DNA from 2 places in the Arthrobacter sp. KBS0702 genome. Region 2 is predicted to be linked to the other one. Evidence: riboswitches for the same ligand, from Rfam matches in the RefSeq annotation. Region 2 holds a riboswitch; the other holds the start of a gene.
What was found. A riboswitch is a leader RNA that binds a small molecule or an ion and turns the genes downstream of it on or off. The one in region 2 is predicted to bind S-adenosylmethionine.
Positions count from the first base shown of each region.

Region 1: it holds a riboswitch for S-adenosylmethionine, as region 2 does, so the genes downstream of both, FFF93_RS11135 (aminotransferase class V-fold PLP-dependent enzyme) here and FFF93_RS05245 (bifunctional o-acetylhomoserine/o-acetylserine sulfhydrylase) in region 2, are expected to answer to the same signal.

Region 1 is NZ_CP042172.1:2,417,988-2,422,244, forward strand. It holds gene FFF93_RS11125 (ribosome small subunit-dependent GTPase A) at 1-557, shown strand, start outside; gene hisN (histidinol-phosphatase) at 640-1,452, shown strand; SAM riboswitch class IV at 1,550-1,663, shown strand; gene FFF93_RS11135 (aminotransferase class V-fold PLP-dependent enzyme) at 1,698-3,089, shown strand; gene FFF93_RS11140 (class I SAM-dependent methyltransferase) at 3,179-3,955, shown strand; gene FFF93_RS11145 (Nramp family divalent metal transporter) at 4,046-4,257, shown strand, end outside.
Region 2 is NZ_CP042172.1:1,153,612-1,157,868, forward strand. It holds gene FFF93_RS05235 (isopenicillin N synthase family oxygenase) at 1-983, shown strand, start outside; gene FFF93_RS05240 (VOC family protein) at 1,115-1,753, opposite strand; SAM riboswitch class IV at 1,978-2,093, shown strand; gene FFF93_RS05245 (bifunctional o-acetylhomoserine/o-acetylserine sulfhydrylase) at 2,156-3,472, shown strand; SAM riboswitch class IV at 3,655-3,770, shown strand; gene FFF93_RS05250 (homoserine O-acetyltransferase) at 3,782-4,257, shown strand, end outside.

The DNA.
Region 1 (4,257 bases), 1.3 Mb from region 2:
CCAAGACCGCGGATTCGGCGGCCTCCGGCATCGACGCCCGCTCCGATGACGGTCTGTCCGCCCGGCTGGACAAGGCCGCCGTCTCCCAGCTGCGTGCCTACCTCGACGGGAAAGTCACCGTCATGCTCGGCCATTCCGGCGTCGGAAAATCCACCATGGTCAACGCCCTGACCGGGGCCGAACGTGCCACCGGTGGCGTCAACGCCGTCACCGGCCGCGGCCGCCATACGTCCTCCTCCGCCCTGGCGCTGAAGGTCCACGACGCGCCCGCCGGCAGCTGGATCATCGACACCCCCGGGATCCGCTCCTTCGGACTGGCCCATGTTGACCCGGACCGGATCCTGCGGTCTTTCCCGGACCTGGCGCCCGGCACCGAGGACTGCGAACGCGGCTGCAAACACGACTCCGCCGCCGTCAACTGCGGGGTGGACGCCTGGGTGCAGGACGGCCACGCGGGCCCGTCCGGTCCTGCCCGGCTCGCCTCGCTGCGCCGGCTGCTCGGCACCGACCCCCGGCTTGAAGCGCAGGAAACCAAGGAACTCGGCAGCGTCTCCTAGCAGGGTCTCCTCACAGGGTCTCCTGGGCAGGCAGCGACGTGGCCTCCCGGTCTACGGCGGCTTTTGACGGTAGTTTGGAACCATGAGCCAACCCGCTTCGAGCTACAACGATGACCTGCGCCTTGCCCATGTACTGGCAGATTCCGTAGATTCCCAGACCATGAGCCGCTTCAAGGCGCTCGACCTTCGGATCGAGACGAAGCCGGACCTGACCCCCGTCACCGACGCCGACAAAGCCGCAGAGGAAGCCATCCGCGGGCAGCTGTCCCGTTCCCGCCCTCGCGACGCGGTCCTCGGCGAGGAATTCGGCAGCACCGGCCACGGCTCGCGCCGCTGGATCATCGACCCGATCGACGGCACCAAGAACTTCGTCCGCGGCGTCCCCGTCTGGGCCACCCTGATCGCCCTCGTCGACGAGGGCGAGCCCGTGGTCGGCGTCGTCAGCGCCCCCGCGCTGGGCAAGCGCTGGTGGGCTGCCAAAGGCGCCGGCGCGTACATGGGCCGGTCCCTGGCGGCCGCCACCCGGCTGAAGGTCTCCAACGTCTCCAAGCTCTCGGACGCCTCGCTGTCCTACTCGAGCCTGGGCGGCTGGAAGCAGCGCGGCAACCTCGACGAGTTCCTCGGCCTCACCGAAGAAGTCTGGCGCACCCGTGCCTACGGCGACTTCTGGTCCTACTGCCTCGTGGCAGAAGGCGCCGTCGACATCGCCTGCGAGCCGGAACTCAACCTCTACGACATGGCCGCGCTGGTCCCGATCGTCACGGAAGCCGGCGGCCGCTTCACCTCCCTCGAGGGCGAGGACGGCCCCTTCGGCGGCAACGCCCTGGCCACCAACTCGATCCTGCACTCGGAAGTCCTCAAGCGCCTCAACCCGGATCTCGACGACCTGCTCTAGGGAATTCCGGCGGCTCCCGGGCGCATCCCGTAACAAAGCACTTCACATTCCTGCCGCTCCTTTTCTGCTGCAGCGGCCATGGCCTACGCTCGAAACAGGTCACGAGTGCCAGCGCGAAACCCCGGTTTGCTGGCCGGCAACCCTCCATTCGCGGTGGGGTGCCCCGGGTGACGACCTGGCCGGTCCGGAACGGACCCGGCAAGCGCGGATCCCCGGTATGTGGGGTCCTTTTCGAGCGAGGTCCCATGACGACTGCCACCATTCCTGCCCCTCCCGCCGCTGCTGCCCGCCGGCCGCTGTCCGCGGTCTCCGGCGCCGAAATCCAGGCCCCCCTGATCCAGGGCGGCTACGTCCGCTACGCCAACCTGGACTACGGTGCCTCCGCCCCGGCCCTGTCCGTGGTCTCCGCCTACCTGAACGAGATCCTGCCGTACTACGCCAGCGTCCACCGCGGCGCCGGCTACGCCTCCCAGCTCAGCACCTCGGTGTACGAAAACGCCCGGAACATCGTCCGCAACTTTGTCGGCGGGCGTCCGGACGACTCCGTGATCTTTACCCGGAACACCACCGACTCGCTGAACCTGCTGGCCGGCTGCCTGCCCGTCGCCGATGGCCGGCACACCGGCGAGGTGCTCTACCTCGACATCGAGCACCACGCGAACCTGCTGCCCTGGCAAAACGTCCCGCACCGGAGCGTCGTCGCCGCCGGCACCCTGGCCGGGACCCTGGCGCGGCTCCGGACGGAACTCGCGCACGGCGGCGTGAGCCTGCTCGCCGTCACCGGCGCGTCCAACGTCACCGGCGAAATCCTGCCGATCCGCGAGCTCGCCTCCCTCGCGCACGAATTCGGCGCCCGGATCGCCGTCGACGCCGCCCAGCTCGCCCCGCACCGCCGCATCGACATCGCCGCGGACGACGTCGACTACCTCGCCTTCTCCGGGCATAAGCTTTACGCCCCGTTCGGCGCCGGGGTCCTGGTCGGCCGCCCGGACTGGCTCGACGCCGGCACACCCCACCTCGCCGGCGGCGGCGCGGTGCGGGACGCCCGGCTCGACACTGTCAGCTGGACCACCGGCCCGGCACGGCACGAGGGCGGCTCCCCCAACGTCCTGGGCGCCGCCGCGCTGGCCCGCGCCGCCCAGGTCATCGAAGCCCTCGACGAGCGGCAGTGGCATGCCCACGAGGACGCCATCCGTTCCTTCCTGGTCGAGGGGCTCCGGCGGATCGACGGCGTGAGCGTCCACCACATCTTCGAGGACGCCGACCAGGCGGAGGGCCCCGGCACGATCGGCGTCGTGAACTTTTCGGTCGCCGGCTACGACGCAGGCCTGGTCGCCGCGTACCTGTCCGCGGAGCACGGCATTGGCTTGCGCGACGGCCGGTTCTGCGCGCACCCGCTGCTGAAGCGGCTCGGCCTGCCCGCCGGCTCGCTCCGCGCCAGCTTCGGCCTCGGGTCCCGGATTGAAGACGCGCAGCGGCTGCTCGCCGGGCTCCAGGAACTGCGGCGCAACGGCCTGGGCTGGGACTACGTCGTGGACGCCGGCCGCTGGGTCCCGGCCAACGACACCCGCAGCTACCCGCACTGGGCGCCGAACACGCCGGGCACCGCGGGGGCCGCCCCCTGCAACACGGACTAGCGACCGGATCGAGGGCCGGCAACGAGCACCGCGCCCGCCTCGTGCGGTAAATTCGGTAGGTACCCACCAGAGCCCGAAGGAGATCGCACGTGGCACGCGGCGGCCCCAAACTGCACGGGGGACCCAAACTCCAGCACGAACGCCGGCAGGAGCTCGGCCAGAGCTTCCAGGACGGCGGCGAGCACTACGACCGCGTCCGGCCCGGCTACCCCGCCGACTCTGCCGACTGGCTGATCCCCGCCGGGGCCCGAGACGCGGCAGACCTGGGGGCCGGCACCGGCAAGTTCACCGCACTGCTGGTCGAGAGAGGGCTCCGGACCGTGGCCGTGGACCCCTCCCCGGACATGCTGGAGCAGTTGCGCCGGGCCCTGCCGGGTGTGACCGCCGTCGAGGGGACCGCAGAACACACATCCCTGGCGCCGGAGGCCTTTGACCTGGTCACGGTGGCGCAGGCCTGGCACTGGTGCGATCCCCTGCTGGCCAGCACCGAGGCTGCACGGATCCTGCGTCCGCACGGCGTGCTGGGGCTGATCTGGAACCAGCTGGACACCTCCGTGCCCTGGGTGCACCGGCTGTCACGGATCATGCACGCCGGGGACGTCCACAAGCCCCACTTCACGCCGCCGCTGGGTCCCGAGTTCACCGGGCTGCAGAGCCGCCTCACCCGCTGGGAGGATCCTGTGACCACGCAGGACCTCGTGGAACTGGCCAAGTCCCGCAGCTACTACCTGCGGGCCGGCGAATCCACCCGCGCCAAGGTGCTCGGCAACCTCGACTGGTACCTGCACGAACACCTCGGGCACACCGCCAACGAGGTCCTGCCGCTTCCGTACCTGACGCAAAGCTGGCGCGCCACCAAGGCCTGACGCCGCATTGCACCGCAGACCTGCCCCGCCTATGATTTCGGTATGCCTAACTTTTAAGTTCAGGCTTATGGAACTTCAAGGGAGCGCGCAGTGCTGGACGTCACCAGACCCAAACCCCACCCCGGGGGTCCGCCGCCCGCGCGCAAGGGGCGTGGCGGCCGCCGCGCCCTGCTCGGACTGCTGGGCCCGGCGTTCGTGGCGGCGATCGCCTACGTGGATCCCGGCAACGTAGCCGCCAACCTCACGGCCGGCGCGCAGTACGGCTACCTGCTGGTCTGGGTCCTCGTCGTCGCCAACGTCAT
Region 2 (4,257 bases):
TCTCCCGCCTGAGCGCAGGCCCTGAAGAGGCCTCCCGGTTCCGGGCCGAGTTGCGCGACGCCATGCGGGAGGTCGGCTTCATCTACCTGGCTGGCCACGGCATCCCGCAGGAGCTCACCGACGCCATGCTTGACGTCTCCCGCCGCTTCTTCGAACTGCCCGAAGACCAGAAGCTCGCGATCGAGAACGTCCATAGCCCGCAGTTCCGCGGCTACACCCGCGTAGGCGGCGAAATTACGGACGGCGCGGTGGACTGGCGCGAACAGATCGACATCGGCGTCGAGCGCGCCGCCGTGGAGCCCGGACCCGGCGTCGCCGACTACTGGCGGCTGGAGGGGCCTAACCTCTGGCCGGAGGCGCTGCCCGAGATGCGGGGAATCGTCTCCGAGTGGACTGAGCGGCTCAGCGCCATCTCCCTGGACCTGCTGCGGGCCCTCGCCGTGTCCCTCGGGGCGCCCGAGGACACCTTCGATGCCGCGTTCGCCGCGCGGGCCTTCCCGCTGCTCAAGATCGTGCGGTATCCGGGGGAGTCCGATCCGGAACCCAAGCAGGGCGTCGGATCCCACCGTGACGGCGGGGTCCTGACCCTTCTCCTGGTCGAGCCCGGCAAGGGCGGACTCCAGGTCGAGTACCAGGGGAAATGGATCGACGCGCCCCAGGTACCCGGGACCTTCGTGGTCAACATCGGCGAAATGCTTGAGTTGGCCACCGACGGCTATCTGAAGGCGACCCTGCACCGGGTGATCTCCCCCCTGCGCGGCACGGACCGGATTTCCCTTCCGTTCTTCTACAACCCGGCGCTGGATGCGACCATGCCCCGGCTCGCAGTGAGCCCGGAGTTCCAGGCCAAGGCCCGCGGGCTGTCGGTCGACCCGAGCAACAGCCCGATCCTGGAGACCTACGGGGACAACGCCCTGCGCTACCGGCTGCGCGCCCACCCCAACGTCGTCGAAGCCCACCACCCGGACCTGCTCGGGGGCTGACGGCGGCCGCCCTGACCCAGGGGCCCGGCTGCCGTCTTAGCCATGGGCGGCTTAACGAAATTCGGCCGCCAGCGGTGGGTGGCATCATTGGCACCCGCTGCTGGCGGCCGAAGTTTTTCGGACCGGAAACGTCAGATGGTGACGGCTCCGGAATCGGTTTCGAAGGTGACGGACAGGATTCCCGGCGTCCCGTGCGGGGCCAGCCAGTTCACGTCCACATCCTCCAGCGGCTTCTCCACCGGTTCGCCCAGCCACTCGGTGACGCGCTCGGCCGAGCCGGCGATGGTGAGCGCGGACATCTTGACGTTGCTCGCGTAGGCGTTGGACGGGTGCAGGGCCGGGTCGCCCTCCCACTTGAGCATGTAGGGGACCTGCGGGTCCGCGATCAGGCCCAGGATCCCGATCTGCTTCCAGACCAGTTCGCGGCCGTCCGGGAACTTGCGGTTGCCGTTGACGGCGGACCGGCCCAGGCGCTCCTCGAAGGGAGCCAGGTCGTCCACCTCGACGCACCAGCCCATCCAGCCGCCGCCGGCAGCCGAGCGGGCACGCACGGCCTGGCCAAACGGCGCCTTGTCCGAGGCGGGGTGGTCTAGGACCTCCACAACCTCCAGGTACTTGTGCCCGGCGAGCGGGATGATCATGTTGCGGGTCCCGAATCGGGGGTGTACTCCGCCCTTGACGGCTTCGACGCCGAGGGCAGACGCAATACGTTCGGTGGTGGCCGCGAGGCCATCTTGTTCACAGGCGTAAGAGACGTGATCCATGCGCATGCCCTCATCTTGGCACTTTGTGATGGAGCTCTCAGCTTAGGCTCTCCTAACCATCATAGGATGTCCAGGTTGCCTGTCGGCCGTGCGGCAAATCCGCCCGGAAACGCGGCGGTTTCCCGGGGTCGGCCGCCTGCCCGCGAACGCCCTGCGGCGGGCCGGGGGGACAAATTCATATTCGTCACAAAGCTATCCAGCCGCCGGGGCGCCTTCCTAGACTGAAGCCAGGTCATGAGCGCCAGCATCAAGCCCCGGCTTGCTGGCCGGCAACCCTCCTTGCGCGGTGGGGTGCCCCGGGTGAAGACCTGGCCCTCCGGCAACCGCCGGAAGGCAAGCGCGGCGCCAGAGCCGGTCCGGCCCCAGGAGGCCAGGGCGGCCTGTGCCCAGTCACACAGGAGCTCTCCAATGTCCAACGCCTGGTCCTTTGAAACCCGTCAGATCCACGCCGGCCAGCAGCCGGACTCCGCCACCGGCGCCCGGTCGCTGCCGATCTACCAGACGACGTCGTTCGTCTTCCCCAGCGCCGAAAGCGCCGCCAACCGGTTCGCGCTCGCCGAACTCGCCCCCATCTACACCCGGATCGGCAACCCCACCCAGGACGCGGTGGAGCAGCGGGTGGCGAGCCTCGAGGGCGGCCTCGGGGCCCTCCTGCTGAGCTCCGGCCAGGCCGCCGAGACCTTCGCGATCCTGAACATCGCCGAGGCCGGAGACCACGTCGTCGCCAGCCCCAGCCTGTACGGCGGCACCTACAACCTGCTGGCCCACACGCTGAAGAAGTTCGGCATCTCCGTGACGTTCGTGGAAGACCCGGACAACCTGCAGCAGTGGCGCGACGCCGTGCAGCCGAACACCAAACTCTTCTTCGGCGAGGTGGTCTCCAACCCCCGCCAGGACGTGCTGGATATCGAGGGCGTCGCGGACGTGGCGCACCGGGCCGGGGTGCCACTGATCGTGGACAACACCCTCTCCACCCCGTACCTGATCCGGCCGATCGAGTGGGGCGCCGACATCGTGGTCCACTCGGCCACCAAGTACCTGGGCGGCCACGGCGCCGCGATCGCCGGCGTGATTGTGGATTCCGGCAACTTCGACTTCGGCAAGGACCCGGAGCGCTTCCCCGGCTTCAACACCCCGGATCCCACCTACAACGGCCTGGTCTATGCCCGAGACCTCGGGGCGGACGGAGCGCTGGGGGCAAACCTGTCCTTCATCCTCAAAGCCCGGGTCCAGCTGCTGCGCGACCTCGGCTCCGCCGTCTCCCCGTTCAACGCCTTCCTCATCGCCCAGGGCATCGAGACGCTGAGCCTGCGGGTGGAGCGGCACGTCGCCAACGCCGTCAAGGTTGCCGAATGGCTGGAAGCCAGGGACGACGTCGAATCCGTTGCCTACGCTGGGCTGCCGTCCAGCCCGTGGTACGAGCGCGGCCGCAAGTACGGTCCGAAGGGGACCGGCGCCGTCGTTTCCTTCAACCTCGCCGGGGGAGCGGAGGCCGGCAAGCGCTTCGTCGACGCCCTCGAACTGCACTCGCACGTGGCGAACATCGGTGACGTGCGCTCGCTGGTGATCCACCCGGCGTCGACCACCCACAGCCAGCTCTCGCCGGAACAGCAGGCGGTGGCCGGCGTCAATCCCGGACTGGTGCGGCTGTCGGTGGGACTTGAACACATCGACGACATCATCGCCGACCTCGACGCCGGCTTCCGGGCGGCCAAGGACGCCTGAGGTCGCACGGCGCCGAATTTCCCCACCTTTGCGGGCACGACGGCGGGACGCACCGACATTTAGGGGCGACCCGCCGGACACGGCCTTCAAACGTGGGGAAACTGCGGTGAGTAAGGATGCGGCTGTCACACGGCCGTCACAATCTTCGCCATTGCGCCGCCGGGTTTCGTAGAATCGACGCAGGTCATGAGTGCCAGTGACAGCCCCGGCTTGCTGGCCGGCAACCCTCCTTCCGCGGCGGGGTGCCCCGGGTGAAGACCTGGCCTGCCGGTCAGCTGGCGGCGGGCAAGCGCGAGGTTAGGTCCACACATGACGATTGCCGTCTCCCGCACGGGAGTACCCGAAAACAAGTCCTCCACCGTCCCCGACGGGACGGTACAGTACCTGCCGATCGGTTCACTGGCGCTGGAATCCGGCGCCACCCTGCCGGAGGTCACCCTCGCCTACGAGACCTGGGGCACCCTCAACGCGGACGCCTCCAACGCCGTGCTGATCGAACACGCCCTCACGGGAGACACCCACGTCACCCGGGGCGCCGGCGAGGAGCCCGGGTGGTGGGAGCAACTGGCCGGACCGGGCGCTCCGGTGGACACGGACAGGTATTTCGTCGTCTCCATCAACATCCTCGGCGGCTGCTACGGCTCCACCGGCCCCTCGACGCCCGGCCCGGACGGCCGGCCCTGGGGCTCGCGCTTCCCGCTGGTGACCCTCCGGGACAGCACCGCCGCAGAAGCCCGTCTCGCCGATGCCCTGGGGATCGGGAGCTGGTACGCCGTGCTCGGCGG